Regions from separate parts of the Candidatus Photobacterium acropomis genome, predicted to be linked through region 1. Evidence: predicted binding sites of a transcription regulator. Region 1 holds the regulator's gene; the other holds the start of a gene.
The links. The regulator MetJ, encoded in region 1, represses methionine synthesis genes. The targets are predictions, from matches to a motif close to TTAGACNTNTANANGTCTAA.
Positions count from the first base shown of each region.

Region 1 (8,105 bases):
TAAACGTTCAAGATCTTCTTGCACATGCTCAACATCCATCCCACGAGGAACATCAACCTCAATGAGACACACATCATCTAATGAAGAAACAATCTTAGCGCCACGCCCTGAAGCTAATACGCGTTCAACTCGGGTTGAACCTGATTCTGGTTGATGGCTACAACGCAGCATCAAATCAATCGCACTTTGTGCTACTGGCTGTAAAGTGCGGCTATGCAATACGGGAGCAGCCAAACGGGCTAACTCATTAGCTTCATCTAGTCTTAGCAAAGGCAATAAACACGCATCATTCACTTTGCGAGGATCGGCACTGTACACCCCAGCAACATCACTCCAGATCGTTACTTTTACAACATCAGCTAACGCACCGATGATCGTCGCTGAATAGTCAGAACCATTGCGACCTAATAAAACGGTTTCACCTTGGGTATTTTGTGCCATAAACCCGGTGATCACTAAACGATGATGGTTATGTTGTGCAATTTGCTGTTGGAGTAATGGTTTTGAAGCTCGGCTATCCACTTCAGGTTGTGCAGCGTGCTCTGCTCGTAAAAATAAACGAGAATCCAAATATTTTGCCGCAAGATCACGTTGGCTCAAAAGTGCTGCTAATAAGCGAGCAGACCACACCTCACCAAAACCTTGGATCGTACTCCGCTCTGCTCGGTTAATAGCACTTTCACCATAGCGGGCAATGGTAGCTAAATCATCATGCAACTGTTGGATCAATAATTCAGCTGTTGGTTGAACAATTAAGGCTTCAATAAGTTGTTGCTGATAGCTGCGAAGCGACAACAAGGTTTCATGTGCTTGACGTCCATCTATCTCTAATTGCTCTAGCCATAATATTAATTGGTTAGTCGTTTTTCCTGCTGCCGATACCACAATGAGATCATTAGTATCTGAATATTCAGCAAGAATATCAGCCACTCGGCGATAGCACTCAGGATCAGCTAAGCTACTACCCCCAAATTTATGTAATTGGCGTGATGCTTGAGTCATTAATGCGCCTCCGCAGCCAGATTAAAGGCTTGCTCTAAATCTGCCACCAAGTCACGGGGATCTTCTAAGCCAACAGAAAGACGTAACAGTGACGTCGAAATACCCGCTTCTGCTTGTGCTTCATCAGACATTGCACGGTGAGTCATGCTTGATGGATGGGCAATTAAACTCTCTGTTCCACCTAATGATTCTGCCAATGAAAACAGTTTTAATTCTTTCACGAACACTTCCAACTGCGCTTGGCTACCCGCGAATTCAAAACTCATCATTGAGCCAAAGCCTTTTTGCTGACGCTTGGCAATATCGTGTCCTGGGTGCGATGGCAAACTTGGGTGATAAATCGTCCCAACCATAGCTTGCTGTTGTAAATACCCCAGCACTGCCACACCATTTTCTTCATGCATTCTCATTCGTGGTGCTAACGTTCTTAGTCCACGCAAGGTTAAGTAAGCATCAAATGGGGCTCCAGTCGCACCAATACAGTTTGCCCACCATGCGATATTTTCTGCAACATCGGCATCTTTAGAGATCAACACACCACCGACCACATCTGAGTGTCCGTTAAGGTATTTAGTGGTTGAATGCACAACAAAATCTGCACCTAGTGCGATAGGCTGTTGCAGTAAAGGAGAAAGGAAGGTGTTATCCACGGCGACTAAGCAACCAACTTCTTTGGCTTGCTGACACAGTGCGGTGATATCAACCACACGCACTAGAGGGTTTGATGGAGTTTCAACCCAGATTAATTTCGGCTTTTTCGCTAACGCAGCAGCCAGTACTTCTTGATCGGACTGATCGACAAACTCGACCTTAAAGTCACCTTTATTAGCGCGAGTATTAAATAAACGGTAGGTGCCACCATAACAATCATGAGGAGCCACAATTAAGTCATCTGGGCCAAGTAATGCCGTTACCAATAAATTCATTGCCGCCGTACCACAACTGGTCACCACGCCACCAGCACCGCCTTCTAATTCACTTAATGCATCAGCAAGCGTATTACGGGTTGGGTTACCTGAGCGAGAATAATCATATTGTGGCACTTCCCCAAAAGCAGGAAAGCTATAGGTCGATGTTAAATAAATCGGTGGGACGACAGCATGGTACTGTGAATCACTATCGATGCCTGTTCTCACTGCAATTGTCGCCAGTCGCTTATCACTCATAATAACATTCCTTGTCGGGGAGGCTTGATCCCAAATAATAAATTTATAACAACTTTAACCACAACAAAACAAGACGTCAACACATCTAGACGTCTATATGTCTTTGCTTATGGCGGTAAATCCCGCTAAAATTCAGCCATAACAAAAAAACAGTGCTCACCTTAGTGTTATTTTTCTGTTCAATACGGGACAAAACCGCGATGTTGACGTAATATCGCCGCCCTACAATCCCGTTGCTAACAGAGGGTGTCGCTCCTGTTACCACATCATTAACCCAATATCGCTGAGAAGGTAAAACATGGCTGAGTGGAATGGCGAATATATTAGCCCTTACGCAGAACACGGTAAGAAAAACGAACAAGTAAAGAAAATTACTGTTTCGATTCCATTGAAGGTGCTTAAAATTCTTACTGATGAACGTACTCGTCGTCAGGTGAACAACCTACGCCACGCGACCAATAGTGAGCTACTTTGTGAAGCTTTCCTTCATGCTTACACAGGTCAGCCATTACCAACGGATGACGATATTCGTAAAGATCGCCCAGATGATCTACCCGCAGAAGCGAAAGCGCTAATGGATGAAATGGGGATCAGCTACGACGACATTAATGAATAATTTCATTACTGACTATGTATACTAAAAAACCAGCTGCATGGCTGGTTTTTATTTATTAAAATAGCGAGTTGCTGAACTACACTTCCATGTAACCCATTGGCATTTCAATACGTGCAACACCTGAGTCAATCGCCGCTTGTGCTACCGCTTTTGCAACCCGAGGTAATAAACGCGGATCCATTGGCTTTGGAATAATATACTCTCGCCCAAATGCTAAGTGCGATACACCAGATGCATCCAATACCGATTGCGGTACTGGCTCTTTCGCTAATTCACGAATTGCGTTTACCGCCGCCAACTTCATTTCATCATTAATTTGGCTCGCACGCACATCTAATGCACCACGGAAAATAAACGGAAAACATAAAACATTATTCACCTGATTAGGATAATCAGAGCGCCCTGTTCCCATAATTAAGTCTTGCCGAACTTGATGTGCCAATGCAGGCTTAATTTCAGGATCGGGGTTTGAACACGCAAACACAATCGGGTTTTCAGCCATTAATGCCAGAGCTTCAGGAGCTAATAAGTCCGGTCCTGATACGCCAACGAAAATATCAGCGCCTGCAATCACATCTTCTAAGGTGCGCTTATCAGTATTATTGGCAAACAGCTGTTTGTATTCATTAATGTCATCACGACGGGTATGAATGACCCCTTTGCGATCCAGCATGTAGATTTTCTCACGCTGCGCGCCGCACTTAATAAGTAGCTCCATACAAGCAATCGCTGCTGCGCCTGCGCCTAAACACACAATCACAGCTTCACCGATCGTTTTTCCTTGAAGCTCTAATGCATTTAGCATACCTGCCGCTGTAACAATGGCAGTACCATGTTGATCATCATGAAAGACAGGGACATTGCAGCGCTCAATTAAGCGTTGCTCGATCTCAAAACAGTCTGGCGCTTTAATATCTTCTAAGTTAATACCGCCAAACGTGTCAGCAATATTAGCCACCGTATCAACGAACTCATCAATCGTGCGATGCTTGACTTCAATATCAATCGAATCAATACCGGCAAAACGTTTAAACAGTAGCGATTTTCCTTCCATAACAGGTTTAGAAGCCAGTGGGCCTAAATTACCTAAACCTAAAATCGCAGTACCATTGGTGATCACCGCAACCATATTGCCTTTCGCTGTGTACTTATAGACGTTATCAGCATCTTGGGCGATTTCTCTTACGGGCTCAGCCACACCTGGGCTATATGCGAGCGCAAGATCATTAACCGTATTAGCAGGCTTGGTCAGTTCAACAGAAATTTTCCCTGGGACAGGAAGTGAGTGGTAATCGAGAGCTTGTTGACGGAAGTCTTCAGTCATAGTGATATTTGAGCCTCAGCGCTGACATTTATAATGGCAAACTACATGTGTAATTCGTATTTGTTATTAAATAATATGCCATTAAGTATCAATTTCCCAGCTCACGAAGAACAAGAGTAATACATTTAAGTAACAGTTATACCAAGAGTATTTTATAAAGACATAAAAAAAGGGATGCTTACGCATCCCTTTTTTCTAAATTCATCTGGCAAATGATTACTTGCTAGAAAGCGCACCGAAACGCTTGTTGAATTTGTCGATACGACCACCAGAGCTAACTTGACGTTGCTTACCAGTGTAGAATGGGTGACACTTGTCGCATACATCAAGGTTGATGTCTTTACCCATAGTAGAGTTAAATACGAAAGTGTTGCCACAAGAACAACGTGCGTTTACTGCTGTGTACTCTGGGTGAATACCTTGTTTCATGGGATAACCTCAAAATTAAGGCCGTGTCGCTCTCCCGATCCAAAGCCGGGCACCACACGTCGTTAAAAAATATCTTGCCACATTATGCGACAAATCAGGCGGCGTATAATAATCAATCATCTCACGGAGATCAACAGAGAGAAGGCTTTTTCAGCGCTGTATTTCTTCTCTGATCTTAGACAACTTCCCCTTCTCGTTCTTAACAAGGCTTATCGAGTTTCACTCGGTCTGGTATTATTCACTACACGCTCAATGACTGCAGTAGATTATGATCCCAAACATCGCCCGTGTGGCCCTTCCTGTTCCGCTAGATAAAACCTTTGATTATCTAATTAAATCTGATGACATGCCTGTGATCGGAGGACGTGTACAGGTGCCATTTGGTCGCCAGCGATTAATAGGGATTGTGACAGCACTGACCGATCATTCCGACTTTCCACTCGAGCAACTCAAAGCCGTACAGAAAGTCATTGATAAAGCACCGCTATGGATGCCGCCATTATTCGATTTGCTTAAATGGGCAAGCCAATACTATCAATATCCACTTGGTGACACCCTTGCCAATGCCATGCCTGCGCTGCTACGTAAAGGGCGTGAAGCATCACAAGCGACGTTAAAATTTTGGGCACTAACGGAAGCAGGTAAAGCACAACCGCTTAACGGTCTCACCCGTGCTCCCAAACAAGCTCAGCTACTGCGTTTATTACAAAATGGTCCTGTGAGTCATGACAGCTTATTAAATGAAGATGTCAGCTCTGCAACCTTAAAAGCTGTTAGCAATAAGGGCTGGATTATCGAGCAACAACAGCAGCAAAAAGATAAAAATTGGCACCAGAACTTTGCAGTTACAGAAGAAAAACCGCGCTTAAATGAAGAGCAAGCCTTAGCAATTGCCACCGTTAACAGCAATCCGAATTTTGGTTGTTATCTACTTCAAGGTGTCACAGGCTCAGGCAAAACCGAAGTTTATCTTAACTTGTTAGAGCCTGTACTGGCGGCAGGTAAACAAGCCCTTATTCTAGTGCCAGAAATCGGCCTAACCCCGCAGACGATTAACCGCTTTCGTCGTCGCTTCAATGTGCCACTAGAGACAGTGCACTCAGGGCTCAACGACAGCGAGCGTATGGCGGCATGGCTCGCTGGTCGTGATAACCAAGCCGGGATCATCATTGGTACTCGCTCAGCATTATTCACCCCATTTGCCAACTTAGGCATCATCATTGTCGATGAAGAGCATGACGCCTCTTACAAACAACAAGATAGCCTGCGCTACCATGCCCGCGATTTAGCCGTGATGCGCGCTAACAAAGAAAACATTCCAGTTGTATTAGGCTCTGCAACGCCAGCACTGGAAACCTTACATAATGCGAAAACCGCAAAATATCATCATTTAACCCTGACCAAACGTGCGGGTAATGCTCAATTAGCGCGTCATGGGGTGATTGATGTCAAAGGCCTATACCTTGATGCGGGATTGTCTGCACCACTGATTGCCGAGATGCGAAAACATTTAAATGCAGGCAATCAAGTGATGTTATTTCTTAATCGCAGAGGTTTCTCGCCAGCGATGATGTGTCACGAATGTGGCTGGATTGCAGAATGTCCTCGTTGTGATGCGTACTACACCTTACATCAACAGTCGGGGGAATTACGCTGCCACCACTGTGCAACACAGCGCCCTATCATGCCGCAATGTGAACAATGTGGCTCAACCCAATTGCTGCCTGTTGGTGTAGGTACTGAGCAACTTGAAAATCAATTAGCAACCCTGTTTCCTGAATTTAAGACCGTGCGTATTGATCGCGATAGTACCCGTCGTAAAGGGGCGTTAGAAAACTACCTTGAAGCGATCAAAAATAACGAATACCAAATTCTGATCGGTACCCAAATGCTGGCGAAAGGTCACCACTTTCCGAATGTCACATTGGTCGCCTTAATTGATGTCGATAGTGCGCTGTTTAGTAATGATTTTCGTGCATCAGAGCGTTTAGCACAGCTTTTTATTCAAGTAGCGGGACGTGCAGGACGTGCAAGCAAACCCGGTGAAGTATTATTACAAACCCACCACCCAGATCATCAGCTTTTACAGTCACTGCTACATAAAGGCTATGGCGTATTCTCGCAAGCGGCATTAACCGAGCGCAAACAAGCCATGCTACCTCCTTACACTCATTTAGTGTTAGTACGAGCAGAAGCCAATGACAGCGATACCGTGTGTCAATTATTACAACAAATTCGTGGGATCTTTGAATCAAGCCCAGTCTACGATCAGGACTGCTGCGTATTGGGGCCAAATCCTGCACCATTGGCTCGTCGTGCTGGGCGTTACCGCTGGCAATTGATTTTACAAACCCCGAACCGTAAAGCATTACAACAGATTTTAAGCATAGCGAAACCCGCTATCCAATTGTTACCGTTAGCAAAAAAGGTACGCTGGTCGATTGATGTTGAGCCGCAAGATTTAACTTAAAACAAACAATGCGACAAGGCTCACATAGCGAATGTAATTAATGCTAATTGGAGCATGTTTAATCCTATTCATACATTCTACAATATGAATAGGATTGACATATTTCAGTCAGTTACTGCTTGGTTGGTTGTTATCGTTGTTACTTTGACACTGAATCCACCAGCCGCATAATAAGAGAGATATAGATAAAAGAGGAAAGCAATATGGCGACAATGAAGGATGTTGCCCAGCTAGCCGGAGTCTCAACTGCAACCGTTTCTCGTGCGTTGATGAATCCGGAAAAAGTATCTGCCTCAACCCGTAAAAAAGTTGAGCAGGCTGTCATGGAAGCTGGCTATTCACCAAACTCGCTTGCGCGTAATTTACGTCGCAATGAGTCAAAAACTATCGTAACTATCGTTCCAGACATTTGTGACCCTTACTTCACTGAAATTATTCGCGGTATTGAAGAAGCTGCAATGGAGTATGGTTACTTAGTATTACTTGGTGATAGTGGTCAACAGAAAAAACGTGAAAATTCATTCGTGAATCTCGTTTTCACCAAACAAGCTGATGGCATGCTACTGCTCGGTACTGATCTACCTTTCGATGTTAGTAAGCCAGAGCAAAAGAACCTGCCTCCACTAGTCATGGCATGTGAATATGCGCCAGAGCTTGAATTGCCAACTATCCATATTGATAACCTCACCGCAGCCTTTGAAGCGGTTAATTATCTGACTCAAATGGGCCATAAGCGTATCGCGCAAATTACTGGTCCTGATCAAGCACCATTATCTCAATTCCGTCATCAAGGCTACCAACAAGCCTTGCGTCGTGGCGGTATTACGCTAAACCCTGCTTATACCGTAAAAGGTGACTTTACTTTTGCAGCAGGTGCCCGTGCAGTGACGGCACTATTATCATTACCAGAACCACCAACGGCTCTATTCTGTCATTCTGATGTGATGGCCATTGGTGCTATGCAGCAAGCAAAACGTTTAGGTCTGCGTGTACCGCAAGATATCTCTATTGTCGGCTTTGATGACATTCAATTTGCCGAATATTGCGACCCACCATTAACCACGGTTTCTCAGCCTCGTTACGAAATCGGTCGTCAAG
Region 1 is NZ_CP131609.1:653,744-661,848, reverse strand. It holds gene Q7657_RS09740 (bifunctional aspartate kinase/homoserine dehydrogenase II) at 1-1,002, opposite strand, end outside; gene Q7657_RS09735 (O-succinylhomoserine (thiol)-lyase) at 1,002-2,168, opposite strand; gene metJ (met regulon transcriptional regulator MetJ) at 2,467-2,784, shown strand; gene Q7657_RS09725 (malic enzyme-like NAD(P)-binding protein) at 2,861-4,108, opposite strand; gene rpmE (50S ribosomal protein L31) at 4,325-4,537, opposite strand; gene priA (primosomal protein N') at 4,806-7,007, shown strand; gene cytR (DNA-binding transcriptional regulator CytR) at 7,193-8,105, shown strand, end outside.

Region 2 (8,105 bases), 110 kb from region 1:
CACGAGCTTCTTCTGTATCTTGAACAATAAACTCAGTGATCCCTTTAACAAGCGCATGTTCTAAACGCTTTTCTACCGCCCACGTTCGCCACTCAAGCGCAGATGCATCTTCTTCTTTGCCTACACCTTTATCTGCATATTCAGCAGCAATATCTAACAGGCGCTCTGTTCCATCATTACGACGGTTAAGCACCACATCTTCTACCGCTTCTCGCAACTTATCTGGAACGTTATCGTAGATCTCAAGCTGGCCTGCGTTAACGATCCCCATATCCATGCCGTTTTTGAAACAGTGATAAAGGAACACAGCGTGAATAGCTTCACGGACATAGTTATTGCCACGGAAGGAGAAAGAAACATTAGATACGCCACCCGAAATCATCGCATACGGCAGATCTCGTTTAATATCAGCAACGGCTTCAATGAAATCCACCGCATAGTTATTGTGCTCTTCAATACCTGTAGCTACAGCGAAAATATTCGGATCGAAAATAATGTCTTCTGGTGGGAAACCAACTTCATCTACTAAGATACGATAGGCTTTGGTACAAATTTCCAGTTTACGTTCACGGGTTTCAGCCTGACCGACTTCATCAAACGCCATCACGATAACCGCAGCACCATAACGACGGATCAATTTCGCCTGCTCAACAAATTTCTCTTTGCCTTCTTTAAGCGAAATGGAGTTAACAATCCCCTTACCTTGAATACATTTCAGACCAGCCTCAATCACTTCCCACTTAGAAGAATCGACCATGATTGGCACTTTAGAAATTTCTGGCTCAGACGCACACAGATTTAAAAATCGTACCATGCACGCTTCGGCATCAAGCATGCCTTCATCCATATTAATATCGATGATTTGGGCACCATTCTCGACTTGCTGGCGTGCAACATCTAATGCTTCGTCATATAGCTCTTCTTTGATCAAACGTTTAAAACGCGCAGAGCCCGTGACGTTTGTACGCTCACCGACGTTCACAAAGAGGGTTTCTTTTTCAATGGTTAATGGCTCTAACCCAGATAAACGACACGCTACATTGATATCAGGTAAGGCACGTGGTTTTACATTTTCAACCGCTTGCGCCATTTGGCGAATATGCTCAGGCGTCGTACCACAACAACCACCAATCAAATTTAAAAAGCCGCTTTCAGCCCACTCTTTAACGTGTTCTGCCATCTCTTCAGGAGAAAGATCATATTCACCAAACGCATTTGGTAAACCCGCATTCGGGTGAGCTGAAACATAGGTTTCAGAAATACGAGAAAGCTCTTCAACATAAGGACGAAGCTCATCAGGACCAAGCGCACAGTTCAAACCAAAAGAGAGCGGTTTAATGTGACGTAATGAGTTATAAAACGCCTCGGTAGTTTGACCTGAAAGGGTACGTCCTGACGCATCGGTGATAGTGCCTGAGATCATAACAGGAAGTATGATGCCCATTTCTTCAAACACGCAATCAACGGCAAATGCACAGGCCTTAGCGTTCAATGTATCAAAGATAGTTTCAATCAAAATCAGATCCGAGCCGCCCTTAATAAGCGCACGGGTTGATTCAGAATAGGCTTCAACAAGCTCGTCAAAAGAGACATTACGATAACCAGGATCGTTAACATCAGGCGAGATAGAACAAGTACGGTTGGTTGGACCTAACACACCGGCAACATAACGCGGTTTATCAGGTGTTTTTGCTGTCCATTCATCAGCAGCAGCACGAGCAAGACGCGCGGCTTCAAAGTTGATTTCAGCACTCAACGATTCCATGTCGTAATCCGCCATGGCAATGGTTGTTGCATTAAAGGTGTTGGTTTCTAAAATATCCGCCCCAGCTTCAAGGTAGGAAAGGTGAATATCTTTAATAAGTTGAGGCTGAGTTAAAACCAGAAGATCATTATTGCCTTTCAGATCAGAGTGCCAATCAGCAAAGCGCTGACCGCGATAATCCTCTTCTTCAAGTTTATAACCTTGGATCATGGTGCCCATGCCACCATCGATGATCAATATTTGCTGCTCTAACCGCTTATGCAGTAATTCCTTGCTGTTTAACACTACATTACATCCTTATAATCCATTACAGCTTTGTAACATCCTACCACACTTCAATTCGTGATAAAGAAAGCTAAAGATAATTTCGACAACAAAAGCATTTCAAAATAAAACAAATTATCAGTAGCCATTCAGATCTGATGGTTTTACTATTTCGTCACAAATTTCCTAACAACTTAACCAATCTAGAGGTCACGCATGTCGGTCTATAGCACGCTCTGCTTTCTGGCTGCAGCAGCAATGCTTATTGCTTTTGTAAACAGTAAAATAGGTAAAATGCAAACCACCATAGCCATCACAGCAGGCTCATTGATCCTGTCACTGTTGATCATCATTGCCGGTCACAATGGTTGGTTCCACCTTGAAGATATTGCTGCAACACAAATCAGCAAAATCAACTTCGAAGATTTCCTACTAAAAGGTATTTTAGGCTTTCTACTTTTTGCAGGCGGGTTAGGTATTAAACTCCCTCACTTAGAAGATCAGAAATGGGAAATCACTGTTTTAGCACTGGGTGCCACGCTTTTCTCAACCTTCTTTATTGGTTTCAGTTTATGGGGAATTTGTCAGTTAATCGGCATTCAGCTTGATCTGATCTACTGTTTACTCTTCGGTGCTTTAATTTCACCAACCGACCCAATAGCAGTATTAGCCATCGTTAAGAAAATGAATGCGCCTCGTCGTATTTCTACTCAAATCGAGGGCGAGTCTTTATTTAATGACGGCTTTGGCTTAGTCATCTTCGTCACTATGTTTACCATTGCTTTTGGTGATACAGCACCAACTGTAATGGGTGTCACTCAGCTATTCCTCCAAGAAGCAATTGGCGGCATTGCCTACGGTTTCATTCTTGGCCTTATTTTCCACTACCTTATTAGCTCAACCAACGATCACTCAATGGAGCTACTACTCACCATAGGTATTCCAAGCGCAGGCTATGCTTTTGCAGAAGTTATCCATGTATCAGGTCCATTAGCAATGGTGGTATCGGGTATCATGATTGGTAACTGGACTCGCTACATTGGTTTTTCCAAAGAAAGTGAAGAGCACCTCGATCACTTCTGGGAATTAGTTGATGAGTTCTTAAATGGTGTGTTGTTCCTATTGATCGGTATGACCATGCTTGACTTCAGCTTCCACCAAGAAGACTGGGTTCTAATGGCAATTGCCATCCCACTTGTTTTAGTTAGCCGTTACTTAAGTATTCAGCTCCCTTACTTAGGCTTTAGCCGTTACCGTCAATACAACCCAATGTCAGTGAAAATCCTAACATGGGGTGGCTTACGCGGCGGCTTAGCCCTAGCGATGGCGATGGCTATTCCAGCTGGGGTTATGGTGATCCCAGAAAAAGGCATTGATGTACGCGAGATCATCCTAGTAATGACTTATGCTGTAGTGGTGTTCTCTATTCTTATCCAAGGTTCAACAATCACACCATTAATTGAAAAAGCCAAAGTATGGGAACTACAGAATAAGTAACTCATACGTACCGAGACAAAAAAGCCTGCATATCACGCAGGCTTTTTTATTATTCATCTTTAGTGAAACTATCTTCAGAGAAGTGATCCAAATCATATGGCGTTTGCTGGTAAACACAATAATTCAACCAATTACTAAAGAGTAAATGTCCATGGCTGCGCCAGCTGGCAATCGGTGGATTTGATGGCTCATTATCAGGGTAATAATTTACAGGAACTGCAGGCTCCATACCTTGCTCAGTATCACGCACAAATTCATTATGTAGCGTATCTACATCATACTCAGGATGACCTGTCACAAACACATTACGCTTATCTTTAGTTGCCGCTAAATACACCCCTGCAACCTCTGAAGTTGCTAAAATATCCAGATCCGTATGCTGAGTTAAATACTCTGGAGAAAAGTCGGCATAACGAGAGTGAGGAGCAAAAAATGTATCATCAAAACCACGCAAGATAGGGTGATGATTATCATGAATGCGATGTTGATAAACCCCCGAAAGCTTCTCTTTTCGAGTCCGTTTAGGCAAATCATACAACAGCTTTAAACCTGCTTGTGCCGCCCAACAAACAAACATCGTTGATGTCACATGATCCCTCGCCCAATTCATGATGATTTGAATTTCTTCCCAATACAAAACATCTTCAAATTGCACTAAACCAAGCGGAGCGCCTGTCACTATCAAGCCATCAAAGTTACGATTTTTTACCATCTCAAACTGACGGTAAAAAGTGTCTAAATGCTCTTTCGGCGTATTCTTTGTTGGTCGATTATCAATACGCAGTAACTCAACATCCACTTGCAGCGGGCTATTGGATAATAAACGTAGAAATTGTGTTTCCGTCTCAATTTTCTTTGGCATTAAATTCAACAATAACACCTTCAATGGACGGATCCCCTGACTCGCAGCACGCTTCTCTGTCATCACAAAGATATTTTCACTACGTAGAATATCAGTAGCAGGTAAGCGATCAGGTATTTTTATTGGCATCTTTGTTGACTCCTTTCCACATAAGATTTTTAGCCATCTAAACTTCCATTCAAGTTATAGAAAAAATCAAATAGACGCAAGTTCATAACGAAAGAATAACAGAGTCAATACGCGAATAAAGAAAGAACAAAAAACTAAAGAAGTAATTAAAGGTAAAAAAGCAAGAGCTAGAAACGAAAAAACCCAGCCATAGGCTGGGTTTTAGAAAGAGATTTAGCGATGTCCTACTCTCACATGGGGAGGCCCCACACTACCATCGGCGCTACAACGTTTCACTTCTGAGTTCGGCATGGGATCAGGTGGGACCGCTGTGCTATGGTCGCTAAACAAATTAATGGTGCTAGTACCCAGATTTGAACTGGGGACCTCACCCTTACCAAGGGTGCGCTCTACCAACTGAGCCATACCAGCACACAAAGCTTTTATGAACTTGCTTTAGCAAATTCTAAAATTCAAAGCCTGGCGATGTCCTACTCTCACATGGGGAGGCCCCACACTACCATCGGCGCTATTACGTTTCACTACTGAGTTCGGCATGGGATCAGGTGGGTCCATAATGCTATAGTCGCCAAGCAAATTCTTTATTTACTTTCAGTTTTTTAAAAACTGAAGGCAAAAGTAATCTTGAAAAGCTGATTCTCAAACACACGTTCAAGTGTTCTTGGAGTCCGTATTAAAACCCCTTGGGTGTTGTATGGTTAAGCCTCACGGGCAATTAGTATCGGTTAGCTCAATGCCTCGCAGCACTTACACACCCGACCTATCAACGTTGTAGTCTTCAACAACCCTTTAGAGACCTTAAAGGTCTAGGGATGACTCATCTTGAGGCTCGCTTCCCGCTTAGATGCTTTCAGCGGTTATCGATTCCGAACTTAGCTACCGGGCAATGCGTCTGGCGACACAACCCGAACACCAGCGGTTCGTCCACTCCGGTCCTCTCGTACTAGGAGCAGCCCCTCTCAATCATCCAACGCCCACGGCAGATAGGGACCGAACTGTCTCACGACGTTCTAAACCCAGCTCGCGTACCACTTTAAATGGCGAACAGCCATACCCTTGGGACCGACTTCAGCCCCAGGATGTGATGAGCCGACATCGAGGTGCCAAACACCGCCGTCGATATGAACTCTTGGGCGGTATCAGCCTGTTATCCCCGGAGTACCTTTTATCCGTTGAGCGATGGCCCTTCCATTCAGAACCACCGGATCACTATGACCTGCTTTCGCACCTGCTCGACTTGTCAGTCTCGCAGTCAAGCGGGCTTATGCCATTGCACTAACCTCACGATGTCCGACCGTGATTAGCCCACCTTCGTGCTCCTCCGTTACTCTTTGGGAGGAGACCGCCCCAGTCAAACTACCCACCAGGCACTGTCCGTAACCCCGATAAGGGGTCGACGTTAGAACATCAAGCATACAAGGGTGGTATTTCAAGGACGACTCCATAACCGCTAGCGCGATTATTTCACAGTCTCCCACCTATCCTACACATGTAGGGTCAATGTTCAGTGCCAAGCTATAGTAAAGGTTCACGGGGTCTTTCCGTCTAGCCGCGGGGACGCAGCATCTTCACTGCGATTTCAATTTCACTGAGTCTCGGGTGGAGACAGCGTGGCCATCATTACGCCATTCGTGCAGGTCGGAACTTACCCGACAAGGAATTTCGCTACCTTAGGACCGTTATAGTTACGGCCGCCGTTTACCGGGGCTTCGATCAAGAGCTTCGACCGAAGTCTAACCCCATCAATTAACCTTCCGGCACCGGGCAGGCGTCACACCGTATACGTCATCTTTCGATTTTGCACAGTGCTGTGTTTTTAATAAACAGTTGCAGCCACCTGGTATCTGCGACTCCCGACAGCTTAGAGAGCAAGTCTCATCACCGCTAGGAGCGTACCTTCTCCCGAAGTTACGGTACCATTTTGCCTAGTTCCTTCACCCGAGTTCTCTCAAGCGCCTTGGTATTCTCTACCTGATCACCTGTGTCGGTTTGGGGTACGATTCCTTATAATCTGAAGCTTAGAAGCTTTTCCCGGAAGCATGGCATCAATGACTTCATCACCGTAGTGACTCGACATCGTATCTCAGCCTTAAGATGGTCCGGATTTGCCTAAACCATCAGCCTACATACTTGGACCTGGACAACCGTCGCCAGGCTCACCTAGCCTTCTCCGTCCCTCCATCGCAATTATAAGAAGTACGGGAATATTAACCCGTTTCCCATCGACTACGCCTTTCGGCCTCGCCTTAGGGGTCGACTTACCCTGCCCCGATTAACGTTGGACAGGAACCCTTGATCTTCCGGCGAGGGAGTTTTTCACTCCCTTTATCGTTACTCATGTCAGCATTCGCACTTCTGATACCTCCAGCGAGCTTTACAACTCACCTTCAACGGCTTACAGAACGCTCCCCTACCCAATGGCAAAAGTACATTGCCGCAGCTTCGGTGTATAGCTTAGCCCCGTTAAATCTTCCGCGCAGGCCGACTCGACCAGTGAGCTATTACGCTTTCTTTAAATGATGGCTGCTTCTAAGCCAACATCCTGGCTGTCTGAGCCTTCCCACATCGTTTCCCACTTAGCTATAACTTTGGGACCTTAGCTGGCGGTCTGGGTTGTTTCCCTCTTCACGACGGACGTTAGCACCCGCCGTGTGTCTCCCGGATAGTACTTACTGGTATTCGGAGTTTGCAAAGGGTTGGTAAGTCGGGATGACCCCCTAGCCTTAACAGTGCTCTACCCCCAGTAGTATTCGTCCGAGGCGCTACCTAAATAGCTTTCGGGGAGAACCAGCTATCTCCGAGTTTGATTGGCCTTTCACCCCTAGCCACAAGTCATCCGCTAATTTTTCAACATTAGTCGGTTCGGTCCTCCAGTAAGTGTTACCTCACCTTCAACCTGCCCATGGCTAGATCACTCGGTTTCGGGTCTAATCCTAGCAACTATGACGCCCAGTTAAGACTCGGTTTCCCTACGGCTCCCCTAAACGGTTAACCTTGCTACTAAAATTAAGTCGCTGACCCATTATACAAAAGGTACGCAGTCACCCAACAAGTGGGCTCCTACTGCTTGTACGTACACGGTTTCAGGTTCTATTTCACTCCCCTCACAGGGGTTCTTTTCGCCTTTCCCTCACGGTACTGGTTCACTATCGGTCAGTCAGGAGTATTTAGCCTTGGAGGATGGTCCCCCCATATTCAGACAAGATAACACGTGTCCCGTCCTACTCGTTTTCACTGATAAGATGTTGTCGGTTACGGGGCTATCACCCTGTATCGCGGAACTTTCCAGAACCTTCACCTAACATCAAACTAGCTTAAGGGCTAATCCGGTTTCGCTCGCCGCTACTACCGGAATCTCGGTTGATTTCTCTTCCTCGGGGTACTTAGATGTTTCAGTTCCCCCGGTTCGCCTCGTGCTGCTATGTATTCACAACACGATACTTACTTATGTAAGTGGGTTTCCCCATTCGGAAATCCCAGAGTCACCGGTTTTTACTACCTCATCTGGGCTTATCGCAAGTTAATACGTCCTTCATCGCCTCTGACTGCCAAGGCATCCACCGTGTACGCTTAGTCACTTAACCATAC
Region 2 is NZ_CP131609.1:759,018-767,122, reverse strand. It holds gene metH (methionine synthase) at 1-2,050, opposite strand, end outside; gene Q7657_RS10300 (cation:proton antiporter) at 2,246-3,526, shown strand; gene metA (homoserine O-acetyltransferase MetA) at 3,576-4,517, opposite strand; rRNA gene rrf (5S ribosomal RNA) at 4,729-4,844, opposite strand; tRNA gene Q7657_RS10285 (tRNA-Thr) at 4,853-4,928, opposite strand; rRNA gene rrf (5S ribosomal RNA) at 4,975-5,090, opposite strand; rRNA gene Q7657_RS10275 (23S ribosomal RNA) at 5,212-8,101, opposite strand.
Region 2: the regulator MetJ is predicted to act here: its motif matches at 4,547-4,566, upstream of metA (homoserine O-acetyltransferase MetA).